Regions from separate parts of the Priestia flexa genome, predicted to be linked through region 1. Evidence: riboswitches for the same ligand, from Rfam matches in the RefSeq annotation. Region 1 holds a riboswitch; the other holds the start of a gene.
The links. Region 1 has a riboswitch for cyclic di-AMP ahead of LZP85_RS01480 (glutamate/proton symporter GltT). Riboswitches for the same ligand answer to the same signal wherever they lie in the genome.
Positions count from the first base shown of each region.

Region 2: it holds a riboswitch for cyclic di-AMP, as region 1 does, so the genes downstream of both, LZP85_RS12155 (potassium channel family protein) here and LZP85_RS01480 (glutamate/proton symporter GltT) in region 1, are expected to answer to the same signal.

Region 1 is NZ_CP090431.1:273,007-281,048, forward strand. It holds gene brnQ (branched-chain amino acid transport system II carrier protein) at 1-380, shown strand, start outside; gene LZP85_RS01475 (undecaprenyl-diphosphate phosphatase) at 530-1,354, shown strand; cyclic di-AMP (ydaO/yuaA leader) riboswitch at 1,526-1,672, shown strand; gene LZP85_RS01480 (glutamate/proton symporter GltT) at 1,769-3,049, shown strand; gene ytvI (sporulation integral membrane protein YtvI) at 3,286-4,317, shown strand; gene LZP85_RS01490 (DedA family protein) at 4,505-5,104, shown strand; gene LZP85_RS01495 (EcsC family protein) at 5,167-5,967, shown strand; gene LZP85_RS01500 (GntP family permease) at 6,056-7,504, opposite strand; gene LZP85_RS01505 (sigma-54 interaction domain-containing protein) at 7,821-8,042, shown strand, end outside.
Region 2 is NZ_CP090431.1:2,344,961-2,353,002, forward strand. It holds gene LZP85_RS12140 (globin-coupled sensor protein) at 48-1,337, shown strand; gene LZP85_RS12145 (S8 family peptidase) at 1,377-2,498, opposite strand; gene LZP85_RS12150 (TrkH family potassium uptake protein) at 3,435-4,760, opposite strand; gene LZP85_RS12155 (potassium channel family protein) at 4,764-5,423, opposite strand; cyclic di-AMP (ydaO/yuaA leader) riboswitch at 5,556-5,695, opposite strand; gene LZP85_RS12160 (Lrp/AsnC family transcriptional regulator) at 5,887-6,342, shown strand; gene LZP85_RS12165 (hypothetical protein) at 6,812-7,438, opposite strand; gene LZP85_RS12170 (S1C family serine protease) at 7,435-8,042, opposite strand, start outside.

The DNA of each region.
Region 1 (8,042 bases):
CCGTATTTAGTTTACTTGTTGCAAACTTAGGATTAACCATGATTCTAAAAATTTCAGTTCCAGTTTTAACAGCTATTTACCCTGTTGCTATTATGCTAATTGTTCTATCATTAACGAATTCTTTAATCAAAGGAAAGCAAGGTGTATATGCTTTATCTATTTTATTCGTTGGAATTGTAAGCGTAACGGACGCTTGTCTTCAGTCAGGGTTAAACTTAGGTGCTTGGGGGGGACTTGTAAAGACTTTGCCATTGTATAACACAGGATTTGGTTGGTTAGTACCAGCAATCGCTGGGGCTATGGGCGGTTATCTTCTTAGCTTATATAATCTAAAAGGTAAAGTAGTTCACTCAAAACAAGTTAAATCATATAGTAAATAAGATTGTCCATAAAAAAAGCCCAGTTTGGGCTTTTTTTGTTCTTCAAATAAAGATTGTGTTTTTATCAGCAAACAATTATGATAAAAAGCGAATATTCACGTTTGCTATGAAGATGAAAAAATTATGTAATCTTGAAAGGTAGAGTAAAAATGTGGGAAATTATTGTTGCGATTATTTTAGGAATTGTAGAAGGTCTAACTGAATTTGCGCCTGTATCATCGACCGGACACATGATTATTGTAGATGATTTATGGCTGAATTCAAAAGAACTATTTTCACCAGAGGTTGCTAATACATTTAAGATTGTCATTCAATTAGGCTCGATCCTAGCCGTTGTTGTTTTGTTTAGAAATCGTTTTATTAATCTATTAGGGTTAAATCGTAAAAATGAGAAATATGAACAGGTAACAAATCGATTAAAACTTTCTCAAGTTATCGTTGGTTTGCTTCCGGCAGCTGTATTAGGATTCTTATTTGAAGATTTTATTGACAAGCATTTGTTCTCGTTGAACACGGTGTTAGTCAGCTTAATTGCAGGAGCAATTTTAATGATTATTGCAGACCGCTTTGCTTCAAGAATTCCAAAAACAGAAACGGTAGATCAAATGACCTATCGTCAAGCCATTGGTGTTGGATTGTTTCAGTGTATCGCTCTATGGCCAGGATTTTCGCGTTCTGGTGCTACCATTTCAGGTGGGGTACTTTTAGGCATGAGTCACCGAGCAGCTTCTGATTTTACTTTTATTATGGCTGTTCCTATCATGGCAGGAGCTAGTGGGTTATCATTAATCAAAAACTGGCAGTATTTCACGATTGATGCATTGCCTTTTTTCATTGCCGGCTTTATTAGTGCTTTTATTGTAGCGCTTGTTTCCATTCGCTTTTTCTTAAAATTAATTAATCGAATAAAATTGGTACCTTTTGCTATTTATCGTATTGTATTAGCAGTTGCTATTTATCTTGTATTCTTTTAAGAATGATAAAACAGCCTTGGTTACATTTAGAACCAAGGCTGTTTTATATTTTGGCATTTATATAGTTAAAAAGTTTTGAGTCATAAAAATAAATTGACAAGCTTTCGAAAAACAGATAAATTATTCTTATTGAATAAAACATTAATTCTGTATAATATTTTAGAAAAATAATTTAATAAGAAGCTTAATCTAAATTAGAGCGGGGGAACCACAAATTTGGTATATCATATGCCTTGGGGTGAATCTTTCCTGAGTGAAAGTAGGGTACTCTCAAACCCGAATCCGACAGTTAACCTCGTCTGCTTATTGAGAGAAAGAACATTGTCTTTTTGTCGACCATTCTTTCTTTTAGAATGGTCTTTTTTTAATTTTCAGAAAAAATAAAATCGCTTTACAACAGAGAGGAGAGCACATATGAAAAAATTGCGGTTTGGCATGGCAACACAAATTTTTGTTGGTTTAATTTTAGGTATTCTAGTTGGTGTTATTTGGTTTAATGATCCAAGAGTAGCAACGTATTTACAGCCGCTGGGCGACTTATTCTTACGCCTGATTAAAATGATTGTTATTCCAATTGTTATCTCAAGCTTAATTGTTGGTATTGCGGGCGCTGGTAACGGCAAGCAAGTAGGCCGATTAGGTGCTAAGACTATCATTTACTTTGAAGTCATCACAACGTTTGCAATCATTATAGGTGTTTTATTGGCTAATGCTTTCCAACCAGGTGTAGGAGTGGACATTGAATCTGCACAAAAGACTGATATTAACCAGTACGTAGAGACAAGTGAAGAACAAAGTGAGAAATCCGTTGCAGAAACGTTCCTTCATATTGTTCCAACGAACTTCTTCCAATCATTAGTGGAAGGTGACATGTTAGCCATCATCTTTTTCTCCGTGTTATTTGGATTAGGTGTAGCAGCTATTGGGGATCGTGGAAAGCCTGTTTTACAATTTTTTGATGGCGTTTCTCATGCGATGTTCCATGTTGTTAACATGGTGATGAAAGTTGCTCCTATCGGGGTCTTTGCTCTCATTGGTGTAACTGTTTCTAAGTTTGGTTTAGAATCATTAATGTCTCTAGCGAAACTTGTTATTCTAGTTCACGCTGGTTTACTGTTCTTCTTAATTGTGGTTTTAGGAGCGGTTGCGAAATGGGCTGGTGTAAATATCTTTACATTAATGCGTTATTTAAAAGATGAATTGCTGTTAGCATATAGTACATCAAGTTCAGAAACGGTATTACCGCGTATTATGGGCAAATTAGAAAAAATGGGATGTCCAAAAGCTATTGTATCGTTTGTTATCCCAATTGGTTATACGTTTAACTTAGATGGATCTGTGCTGTATCAAGCAATTGCCGCTATTTTCTTGGCACAGGTTTATGGAATTGACTTAACAATTGTCGAACAGCTAACGCTAATCCTAGTGCTTATGATTACTTCAAAAGGGATGGCAGCCGTTCCAGGAACATCATTTGTTGTATTATTAGCAACGTTAGGTACGATTGGAATTCCAGCCGAAGGTCTTGCATTCATTGCCGGTGTGGACCGAATTATGGATATGGCTCGTACAGTTGTAAACTTAATGGGTAACACAATTGCAGGAATTGTTATGTCTAAGTCTGAAGGCAAGTACAATCCTATAAAAGCTAATGAAGTGATGAAACAGTCGAGAGAGGCAAAAGTAGCTAGCTAATGTATCTTCTAATCTCGTAACAATGCTTAATGCATAAGGCTACTTACCGGTTCTATTTTTATGAACAGGTAAGTAGCTTTTTTGATAATTTTTTGATTAGTTCTTTATTAATAAAGAAATTAAACCTATAATTATAGTAGGTAACAACAGATATGTTTTTAAATAAACAAGCTGAGCGTGCTCTAGTATGTGGCATGTGAGTGAATTTAGGAAGAAAGCGTGGGAGGCATTTACATATGTGGAAGAAGCGCATAGCAATTATTGTATCGATTATTGCAGCTTGTTTTTTAATTCCTTATAGCTTACCAATTGTCTTTGCATTATTAACAGCAATTGTTCTAGAAGGTCTTATTCAAAAGTTGCAGCATTCTTTGAAGTTTAGTCGAATCTATGCTGTATTAGTAGCGTTTTTATTATATGTTGTATCCATAACATTAATTGGTTTCTTTATTATTCGTACAATTGTAACGCAAGTAGTGGCTCTCTCAAAAGTTACGCCTTCTTTTGTAAAAGAGCTTTATGAAACAACAATTTATCCTAACATTATTAAGTGGAAGTATTATTCAAACGCTCTTCCTACAGAAGTCATTTCATCCATTGAAAACGCAATCGAAAGCACCATTAATTCATTGGATACACTATTAAAAGGAACCGTTGAGTTAATTATTAGCTTTGCTGCAACCGTTCCAGGCTTCTTGCTAGAATTTCTGATTTATTTAGTTGCTTTAGTATTCATTAGCTTAGAGCTACCGAACATAAAAGAAAAAGTAAAATCGTTTTTAACAGATGAAACGAAATATAAAACAAAGATTGTTATTACGCAATTAATGCAAGCAGGTGTTGGCTTCATTAAAGCTCAGATTGTATTGAGTCTTTTAACATTTGTGATGGCTTATGTTGGGCTATGGCTATTAAATGTTCCGTACACGGCTTTATTGAGTCTTTTAATCGTTATCGTTGATATTCTACCAATTCTAGGAACAGGTTCCGTTCTAGTTCCATGGGGAATATTTGCTTTAACTCAAGGTCAAGACTCGTTGGCAATTGGTCTATTTATTTTATTTGGGGTGATTACCGTCGTTCGAAGAGTTGTAGAACCAAAAGTTTTTTCAACAAACATGGGAATTTCTCCTTTAGCTGCGTTAATTAGCCTGTATATTGGATTTAAATTGCTAGGGTTTGTGGGGCTGTTTTTAGGTCCAGCTCTTGTCATCTTATATGATGCGCTTCGAAAAGTTGGCGTCATCCAAATTAACTTTAAAATTTAGGCACTAGTAATCTAGTGCTTTTTTTGTTGGGATTTTTTACAGAACGACTCGTTAATTCGTTAGATTGACAGCATTCGTTCTTTTTTTACTTTTCAATTAAAGGGGATTAATATACAATTATGACTTGTGAAGCTTTAAAATATCACGTTTTGTTATAGAGCAGTAAGTTAACTAAGGAGGAAGTCGTTTGTTAGAAACAATTGTTTTATCACTAGTAGAAGCGCTTAAGCAACTTTCGTATTTCGGCGTTATCTTAGCGCTAACGTTTGAATTTGTCCCAGCAGAGCTAGTCTTACCACTCGTAGGATATTGGGTATATCAAGGTGACATGAACCTTTATTTAGCTATTTTAGCAGGAACAGTTGGAGGCGTGTTTGGACCATTAACACTTTATGCTCTTGGTCGCTATGGTGGGCGTCCACTTGTCTTAAAATATGGAAAGTATTTTCTAGTAAAAGAAAAGGAAATCGATGCAGCAGATCGATTTTTTAATAAATATGGGGCAGGAGTAGCCTTTTTTGGTCGCTTTATTCCTGGAGTACGTACAGCCATCTCGCTTCCTTGCGGAATGGCAAAAATGAACGTTTGGCAATTTTCTATTTACACGTTTGTAGCGATGTTACCAATTACGGCTCTTTACGTATATCTGGGTTATAAGTTAGGCCCAAAATGGGAAGATGTTGGACCTATTGTATCTCAATATATGCAGCCGATTGGAATTGGACTATTAGTTATCATTATTATTTTCTTTACGTTTAAATATGTGAAAAAGAAACAAAAAGCATAAGGGAAAAGAGAGCGTCCAGCAAATTAGTTGTCTGGGCGCTTTATGTAGAAAGGGGAAAGCATATGGAAACGACTGAACAGCTGGCTAAAGAATTAAAGAAGATTGAAAAGTGGGAAAAAAGTCAAAAGGGACTATTCTTTTGGGAAAAGCTGCTTCGCTTACCTTTTGCAGCGCTTGATAAAGTCACGCCTAGGTTTATCCACGAAAAAATAGAAAAGCTTCTTGACGAGGTTGCTAAGTACATTGATAACGGAGGCCAATATTTAGCTAATACTTCCGCTACGTTAGAAAAAGCATCTAAACGCTTAAAAGAAAAAGATTTAACATTAACGGATATTCAGCAGTTATCTATTCAAGAAATGGATGAGTTAGCAAATGCCTTTGTGGAGGCACGTCAAAAAAATGCTAAAATTCAAGGTGCTACGACTGGAATTGGTGGTATCTTCACGCTGGCTATTGATGTACCGTTTGTACTAGGGCTAACTTTAAAAACGCTACAAGAAGTAGCTGTTTCCTATGGATACGACCCGACAAAACAAGAAGAGCGTGTGTTTATGGTAAAGTGCATGCAGTTCTCATCCTCTGACATTGTAGGTAAGCGAGCAATTTTAGAAGAGCTATCAGAAGGGAAGCGAGAACAAAGCTTATCGCAGCTTCAAGGTTGGAGAGAGGTATTTACGACTTATCGAGATAACTGGGGATGGAAAAAACTTTTTCAAATGATTCCTATAGCAGGTATGATCTTCGGTGCTTATGTAAATAAGCAGGCGATTGGAGACATTGGAGAAATAGGGACGATGCTTTATCGTAAACGCCGCATCTTAGAACGATTAGAACAAGAAAAGAATTTACAAGAGTCATAATAAGACATTTCCTGCGAAATAACATTATTTCTAGGGAAATATGTCGATAAAAAAGCATCCTTGCTACTAAGAAAGGATGCTTTTTACCTTAAACAATACCGAAGAAAGTGTAAAGTGCAATGATGACAAAAACCGCTAGCGTTTTAATGATCGTAATTGCAAAAATATCTCGATATGCTTGACGGTGAGTCAAACCTGTTACTGCAAGAAGCGTAATAACAGCACCGTTATGTGGAAGTGTATCCATACCGCCTGATGCCATCGAAATAACGCGGTGCATCACTTCAGGTGGTATATTAAACTGATTAATTGCCGCTAAATACTTTTCTGACATAGCGCTTAATGCAATTCCCATACCGCCTGATGCAGAACCAGTTATACCAGCCAATGTTGTTGTAGTCACAGCACCGTTAACAAGTGGATTTGTAAATGTCTCGGAAATTCCTTTACTAATAACACCAAAGCCTGGAAGAGCAGCAATAACGCCTCCAAAACCATATTCAGCACCCGTGTTCATAGAAGCTAACAATGCCCCGCTGATACTGGTGTTAAGACCTGCTTGAAAGTTTACTTTTACCTTTTTCCAATCATACAGTAGTGTCGCAATAATCCCTACTACTAGAGCCATTTGAACTGACCAAATAGCAAGTACAGATGAAAGCTCAACTTTTCCAAAGGAGTCAAGACCAATGGCAGTAAAATCAAAGCCATTTGGATACCAAACAGGCAAAGCCATTGTAAATACTTTATTCATAACACCTACTAAAATGAGTGGTACAAACGCTAAGATTTGACGAGGCAAGGTTGGTTTTTCACTTTTCGTACTTGTTTCTTCTTCTCCTGTTGTTACATCATTTTCTAGCTTCTCAGCTGCAGCTGCAGTTTCGTGGTCAAAGCCGTAGTATCCTTCACCAGCAGCTTCTGCTTTTTTACGACGAGCTTCTAAATACTTCATCCCTACAAGTAAGACGAAAATGGCTCCAATAATACCGAGCATCGGTGCAGCATAAATATCAGTTTTGAAGAAAGTAGTTGGAATAACGTTTTGAATCTGTGGAGTACCTGGTAAAGCATCCATTGTAAACGTAAAGGCACCTAATGCAATCGTTCCTGGAATAAGCCTTTTAGGAATATTGGCTTCTCGAAATAGATTAGCTGCAAATGGATAGATAGCAAAAACAACAACAAATAAGCTAACTCCACTATAAGTTAGAATCGCTCCCATGATGACAATAGCTAAAATTGCACGCTTTGCACCAACAACTTGTACAATTGTTTTAGCAATCGTTTCAGCCAACCCTGACATTTCAACGACTTTACCAAAAATAGCCCCTAGTAAGAAAACGGGAAAATAAAGCTTGATAAATCCTACCATCTTTTCCATAAAAATATTTGAAAAGAAAGGTAATACATAGCTTGGCTCAGTTAGCACAACAGCAAAAAGTGCACAGATCGGTGCAAATAAAATAACTGAAAATCCGCGATATGCGACAAACATTAAAAGACTAAGTGATAAAAGGATAATAACTAGTTCCATTTCAAATCCCCCCCATAGCGTTCTTTACTTTATTAAATCGATATAATCCTCCTTTTATAAAAAATAATGTAAGCGTTTACTTAACGAAATATATTTGCAAGATTCGTGCCAACTTCTAAAAATCAGACAATAATAAACAAAGTCTGGATATTTGAATAGAAATATAGAGAAGTATAATTTTTATTTCCGAAAAACCGGAATATGAGAGATGTTTACTTCCGCAAATCCGGAAAAAATCCGTTTTTCCGGAATGAAAACAATTGTACAAGGAGAGTTTGGTATAATAGATAGTAGAAGCGTGTACATAGGAGGAGCGATGATGGCTAATAAAAATCGAATTCCTGATAAATGGTTTGAAGAGATTTTAAATGTAGCAACAGAATGGATCGTTGTAGTAAATGTTCAGGGGGAAATCCTTTATATAAATAAAGCTTACTGTGAGTTTTTACATACGACTGTTGAACAAGCAATTGGACGCTCTGTTCAAGAAGTGATTGAAAACTCAAGAATGCATATTGTGACTCAAACAGGCCAAGCA
Region 2 (8,042 bases), 1.9 Mb from region 1:
ATATACCCATATATGTGCTTACAACTTTAAGGATAATAGGTGATTTTATGAACTGGTTTAGGAAAAACACACATACCGAACAAGCAGTTGCTCTTGAAGAAATGACTGCAAGCATGCAAGTATCTAGTTTAGAAATTCAACAACAAATTAAAATGATTGGTCTAAACTTAGATGACCTTAAAAGAATCGTTAGGCTACAGCCTGCAGTTGAAGAAAATATTATTTCAATTGTAAACGAATTCTATCGAGCTATTGGAGAACAGCAACACTTAGTTACCATCATTGAGAAGCATAGCAGTATTGACCGCTTAAAAAACACGCTTAAAAAACATATATTAGAAATGTTTAACGGCAAAGTAGATGATGAGTTTGTACAAAAGCGTAAAATGATTTCAAAAATGCATGTAAAAATTGGTCTTGAACCGAAATGGTATTTATGCGCTTTTCAGAACTTACAAATTGCATTAATTGCCCTGTGCCATGAGGAGATAGACGAAAAAGAAGCCTGCATTCAAACTATTAAAAGTATTACAACGCTCATTAATTTAGAACAACAAATTGTGTTAACTGCCTATGAAGAAACGTTTGAAGAACAACGACAACTTTTATATCAAGAAAAAAAGCTTATTCAAGATGAGATTAGTCGTACCTCTTCTCTATTAGCTAACCTATCTGAGGAAACAGCACAGTTTGTTACTCAAATAAGCAGCCAAACGGCGGATGTTGTGTCATTTGCGAATAAAAGCTCAGAGTTAGCTGAGATTGTTTCCAAAGATGCAATTGAAAGCCAAACCAAGCTCGAACAAGAGCAAGCAATGCTTGATGGCATCCAGCAAAATACTTCTCTCATTCAGCAACGCATGAAAACGTTAGAAGATACATCAAAGCAAATTACACAAATTGTAGCGATTGTAACATCCATTGCTGAACAAACAAACTTACTTGCTTTAAACGCTTCAATCGAATCAGCTCGAGCAGGGGAACATGGAAAAGGATTTGCCGTGGTTGCTCAGGAGGTTCGTAAACTGGCGGAGGAAACAAAAAAATCAATCGCAAACATTTCAACTTTCATCAAAGATATTCAAAAACAAATAAAAAGCGTAGCTGAGATTGGAGATGAAGTGGCGGGGTTAACAAAAGACACAACGGTAAATATGAATAACATCACAACGTTTTTCACAAATGTTTTAACTGTCACAACAGAAAATAAACAGCAGAGCGTTCTAACAAAAAAAGAACTAGACAAAATATCTTCCATTATTTCAGAATTGACAAATCGTATTGATAAAATTGCTACATCATCCGATGAGCTTTATACACTATCTGAAAAGGTATAAACAAAGCAGAGCCAAGGCTCTGCTTTGTTCTTATCTAAATTAGAAAGTACCAGCTTGTGATAATCCGTATCCGAAGTGCGTGTCACGACCAGCTGGTCCTAAATCAATTGATTTGTTGATTAACAGTTGACGTAACTGTGCATTTGAATATGATGGGTATTTCTGTTTGTATAAGGCTAGGATACCAGCTGCATAAGGGCTAGCCATTGATGTACCGCTTAACGTTGAATATTGACCGTTTAAGTATGTGCTTAGAATAGCCGCACCAGGAGCTGCTATTTCAACAGTAGGGCCAGTTGATGAGAATGAAGCACGGCGATCATAACGATCCGTAGCTCCCACAGCAATAACTGAATCATATTTCGCTGGGTAATTTACCGTATCTCCTGTTCCAGCAGAGTTTCCAGAATTTCCAGCAGCAGCTACTACAACTGCTCCACTTTGATAAGCTCGATCAACTGCCGATTTTAATGCTGTAGATCCTACAGACGTTCCTAAGCTTAAGTTAATAATGTCCATGTCGTTTGCTACAGACCAGTCAATTCCAGCGATGATACTAGAAAGGCTTCCAGAACCGCTGCTTTCAAGTACTTTTACACCGTAAATATCTGCGTTATATGCAACACCAATCGTACCTGTACCGTTGTTTTCAGCACCGATAATCCCTGCTACGTGCGTACCGTGTCCATTATCATCATTATAAGAAGATGTATATGATACAAATGAAGCTCCTCCAGCTACTTTTAAGTCAGGATGATTTGTTGCAACTCCAGTATCAACTACCGCCACTTTTACACCTTGTCCACTTAAACCAGTTGACCAACTTGTAGGAGCCTTCACTTTAGAGATTCCCCAGTCTTGCGTATCAGCTGCTACTGATATACGAATATCTTCTTCTACATAAGCTACATTTGGATCTTTTTCAAGCTTTTCAACCTCACTTGGAGTCATTTCTGCGACGGCAATCGGTAATTCTTTCATTTTCTTTTTCACTTTACCGTTTGCTTTTGTAATACTTTTTTCATTTACGCTACTTTTAAATCCTACAATCACTTGTTCTTTTTCTTCAGTTGCTGCATAAGCTCCTCCAGTAGATGGTATTAACACCCCTGCCGTAATTGCTAACGATGTTACAACCTTTAACCAACTATACTTTTTCATATCATTGCCCCTTTCGTATTTTCCACTGCTAGTTTTAGTAGTTTAGTAGCAGCAGAGACAATCCATTAACTTTACCAGTGAAAGTTGGATTTATTACCTTTAATTATCTATTTTTACAACTTTTTGGCTATAGGTTAATAGGCTGTATAGAAAAGCTGACAAGAGCAAATCTAAGGGCATTTAAAAAGTATTTTTTTTACAATTAAAGAGTATATTTTACTAGTAAGTACAAAAAAATATCTTTAAAATATTCATATTATTATATCACTATCACAAAATAATATTATAGTAATTTTCTAAACATTCTTTAATTTTAAAAACAATAGTAAAGACCTACCCTTCTTTAGTTCTTTATAATTATTATATATATGACTTTATTTCTTTTAATCTAACATGTAAAAAAAGACCATACAAATAGCATGGTCATATACCGATCGAACCAGACAGTTGGGGGAATTGTCATGCATCGGGTCTTTATTAGAGGGCGTTATGATGTGAAAGGAAATCATAATGACTTCCTATTTTACTATATTCACTACAAGAGTTTTTGCAATGGACAAACGTGGATTCTAATACCTTTTTTATTAAACAGTAACACGCCAATCTGCCTTATGACCGTATCTTTTTTCGATTCTAAAACTCAATATCTGCAAAAGCGTAATAAGTCTGGACAGGCTCTCGGTTTCATTAAAAATTTTTAAAAAAATGAATCTAAATTGATTACTTATACGTTATATAGGTAGAAGGCACTTTAACATGACTATAATTGAAAAGGAGGGATTGAGTGGATGCGCAATCAATCAAAATTACCAGGAATCTTAATGGTTACATTCTTTTTAATGATCGCCACAATTTTAGGCGCTACTATTATGTTTTAATTAAAACGAAGACCGTATCCTTTGTTTATCTATGAAAACAAAGAATGCGGTCTCTTTATTATCCAATCAATACATCTTCATTTGGATAACGAATTTTTTCACGTTTTGATTTAGCTAAAGAAAATGCTAAAGTTAACGGACCTATCTTACCTAAAAACATGATAAAAATAATAATAACACGTCCAACGTATGATAGCTCTGGCGTTACTCCCATGGATAAGCCAACTGTTCCAAATGCTGATACAACTTCAAACATCAGCTTTAAAAAAGGCGTGTTCGGTTCCGTTATATTTATTGCAAACGTAGCGAAGAACACAAACATAATTGCGATCATAGAAATAGCTAGTGCTTTTACAACATATACAGTACTTAACCTGCGCTTTAATAAGACAATATCTTCACGTCCTCGAATAAATGAAAGGACGGCAAATGTTATCACAATAAACGTTGTTAACTTTATTCCTCCACCAGTAGACGCACTCCCTGCCCCAATAAACATTAAAATGATCATTAAAAAAGCTGTTGAATCCGTCAAGTTAGCTATGTCAATAGAGTTAAATCCAGCGGTCCTCGTACTAACCGCTTGAAAATACGATGTCCACATCTTGTCACCAAGACTTAAGCTTCCCAACGTTTTGGCGTTTCCATACTCTAAGAAAAAAATAAACAGCATCGCCACAGTATTAATGATAAATGTTCCAATAATCATTAATTTTGAATGTAGGCTAAGCTTTTTGTAAGACTTTTTCTCCCATAAATCCGCCAGTACCGTAAATCCGATTCCCCCAATAATAAATAATAATGAAATCGTAATATTAATGAGTGGATCTCCTGCATACTGCACTAAGCTATCAGATAAAAGGCCAAACCCAGCATTATTAAATGCTGATATTGAATGAAACAAGCTAAAAAATAACCCTTTTTCCCAGCCGAACTCTGGTACCCACCGAATGGCTAAAAAAATCAGTGCAATCAACTCAATGACAAAAGAGAAGATAAAAAGGCGCTTTACTAGAAGAATGACGCCACCAATATTAGTTTGGTTTAAAGCTTGCTGGACCATCATTCGTTCTTTAAAACCGATTTTTTTACCGAGCATAATAAAGATCAGCACGGCAAATGACATGATCCCTAATCCACCTACCTGTATCAGAAGCATAATAATCGTCTGACCAAATACCGTAAAGCGCGTTCCTGTATCTACAACGGCTAATCCCGTTACCGTCATAGCTGAAGTAGAGGTAAACAAGGCGTCTATCCAAGAGATTGGTTCCGTTGTAGAAAATGGAAGCATTAAAAGTAATGCGCCAATAATAATTCCCCCTCCAAAGATTGATGTTAATAATTGGGGGGGCGTTAGCTTAATACTTCTGGCTAAACTCATTGATTATACGCCTTCTTCCTCAAAGCGATTAATATCCCGATTATGTCCAATAACAATGAGCATGTCACCTTCATGGATAATTTCATGGGCTGTTGGTGAAATTACCATTTCACCATTTCCACGTTGAAAACCAATAATATTACACCCATACTTGGAACGGATGTTTAAATCAAATAATGTTTTATTATGAATCTTTTTTGAAGCCATTATTTCTACAATGCTATAGTCCTTTGAAAGTTCAATGTAATCAATAATCTTTTCAGAAACTACGTGATGCGCAATTCGTTTCGCCATATCTCGCTCAGGGTGAATGACCTTATCGGCTCCAATTTTTTCAAGTACTTTTTGATGGTATGAATTTACTGCTTTTACCCACACCTGCTTCACACCCATATCTTTCAGTAACATTGTTACCAATACACTCGCTTCAATATCGTCTCCAAATGATACGATTGCATGATCAACATTTCGAATTCCAAGGCTTTTAAGGCTTGCTTCATCCACACCGTTTACTTGCACTGCATAAGTGGCTGTATTTGTGTACTTATTGACAACTTCTTGATTGCGGTCAATCGCTAGAACATCCACATCTAGATTGATGAATTCTTCTACAAGGCTGCCGCCAAAACGCCCTAATCCTAACACCGCAAATTGCTTTTTCATTTCAAACTTTCCTTTCCTATTCCGGTTTCTCTCTTGTTTTATTGTGCTCTTTTTTTATGATCTTACTTATTGTAACGATTAATTTCCACACAAAAAAAACACAGGAAGGCTCCTGTGTTTTTTACACATTCCATCTCCCCCTCAAAACGCTTGCGAAGTTAGCTGTCGGATTCGGGTTATGAGAGTAACCCTACCTATAAAGGATTCACCCCGAGCACAAAGTGTGCAAAAGTGGTTCCTCCGCTCCTATTAGGATTCAGCGATTTCATCTATTTGTGACTTACTTTAAATGGAAAAATAAGTTATTACTTAAAGTTTCACCTTATCTTACTCCCACATTTTTGGTATGTCAATACCTTTTTTAAATAATAAAATCCCCCTAAAAATAAGAAGGCAAAACGCAGAAATTTTTATCATTTTTCACTATAATAGAATATAAAAATGAAAGAGCTGATGAGAATAGATGAACATTGATCGTATTGATTTACATATTTTAAAGGAGTTAACTACTAACGCTCGACTTTCCATGAGAGAACTTTCAAAATTAGTCAATCTATCAGCCCCTTCGGTTGCTGAGCGGGTTCGAAATTTGGAACAAGTTGGTATTATTAGCGGATACTCTGTCACTATTAATTGTGAAAAATTAGGGCTTCCTATTTCTTGTTTTGTTGAGGCAACAATTAAAAACGGTGAATATCGTCGCTTTAAACAATTTATCGCTACTTATCCATACGCTTTATTTTGTGAACGAATAGCTGGAAAAGCCTGCTTTATTACAAAGTTACAGCTTCCAAACCTTAAGGAACTTGAAAATTTCATCGATGAAGTTACTCCTTTTGCACATACTGTATCTCATATCGGTATTTCTCAAGTCGAAATGAAACCCGGCTTTATCGATTATCTTTTAAAAGAAAAATAAGTTAGACTATGACTACTTCAATTCTTTTCATAAGGCAACCTTACATATTAACATTTAATTGCAAAAAGACGTGATGGTATCATCACGTCTGAGGAGTATGAATGGAGACTAGTCATTTTATTTTCTTTATCTTTATGTATGCGAATTAAACAAAAAAATGCCTTTCAACCAAAAGGTGAAAGGACAATGAATTTTCCGAATAATGAAAGATTTTACAACCCTATCTTATCACTTACAAAAACATTTGTCTATTTCTATTTTTATTCATTTCATTTATATTGCTCTATCACGATAAAAGGGGGCTTCATCAATGAAAAGAACAAACAGAATGAGACTGGGACATAACGAAATGATTCTGTCTCAACAAAAGATATCTGAACGATCAAAAGTATTCAACTGTTGATCGTTCGGATAGATCATTAGCTGAAATACTTATGTCCCAACCTCAGTAATCTATATAAAAGGTGAATCAAGAGACTTGAACGTACTTAACCTGTCTCTTTAATTCATCCTGAACATAGTTATTGATAGCTTTTTGTACAAGCTTTTGAAGGATTGGCTCTTTCGCTTCTTCAACTGTTTTAAATTCAGCGCTATATCCCGCTTTGTCAAAGTAGCCTTTTACATCTTCTTCGGATATTTTGTCTCGAAAGAACTGTTTCGATTGAAAATGAGCTTTAATGTGCTTCTTTACAACTTCTTCTGTAATGTCTAGCTCTTCATAAGCTTGCTCTCTAATTTTTTGACTATAGGAATGTTCAATTTCATTCCACAATTGTTCTGACTGTTGGTTCACCCAATCAGTATTGACAGCTTCTTCCCCTACGTACTTATCAACAATAAGCTGATAAAGAGCATCTTTTCGATAAGAAGAATCGTTCACCGGAGCATCCGGATCTAGAAAGCCTTGTACGGCTAAAAATTCTCGAAGTTCATCACTTGTAATAGGGTCACCTTTGTATATAGCGACCACTTTATTAGACGGCTGTTCATTGTTTAGTGTTGGAAAAACAACTTCTTCTGAAGCATTTACACACCCAGTAATCAACAAGGCAGCGATTAAAAATAGAAATAGCTGCCGTGCTGTGTATATCATTCATCGTTGCCTTGTTGTTTCAACGTTAGTGAAAGGTTTATTTTTTTTCCGTTTCTGTAAACGTCAAGCTTTACTTTATCTCCAATTGCACGCTCCGTGTATAAATACTTGCGCAAGTCACTGGATGTTTTTACTTCTTTACCATCTATCCCTACAATGATGTCTTTTGATTGTAGACCAGCTTCTGAAGCAGCTGAAAAAGGTTCAACTGTCGTAACCACAACACCGTCAGAAGTATCTTCTGTTAGGCCTAGCTCATTTTCTTTAATGGCAGTTGATAAACCTGCTACATCCTGTAGCCCCACTCCCATATATGGTCGATTAATTTTTCCATCTTTCATTAGCTTGTCAATAATAGGTTGAACATCTGCAGTTGGAATAGCAAAACCGATTCCTTCTACACCGTCTTCAGCAATCTTTAAACTATTAATACCAATTACTTGACCAGCAGCATTGATTAATGCTCCACCGCTGTTTCCTGGATTAATAGCTGCGTCTGTTTGAATAACATCCAAGTTCCATTCCCCAGCTGATGTTGTAATGTTTACCGTTCTCTCCGTGCCGCTTACAATACCTTGTGTGACTGTTCTTGAGAACTGCTCAC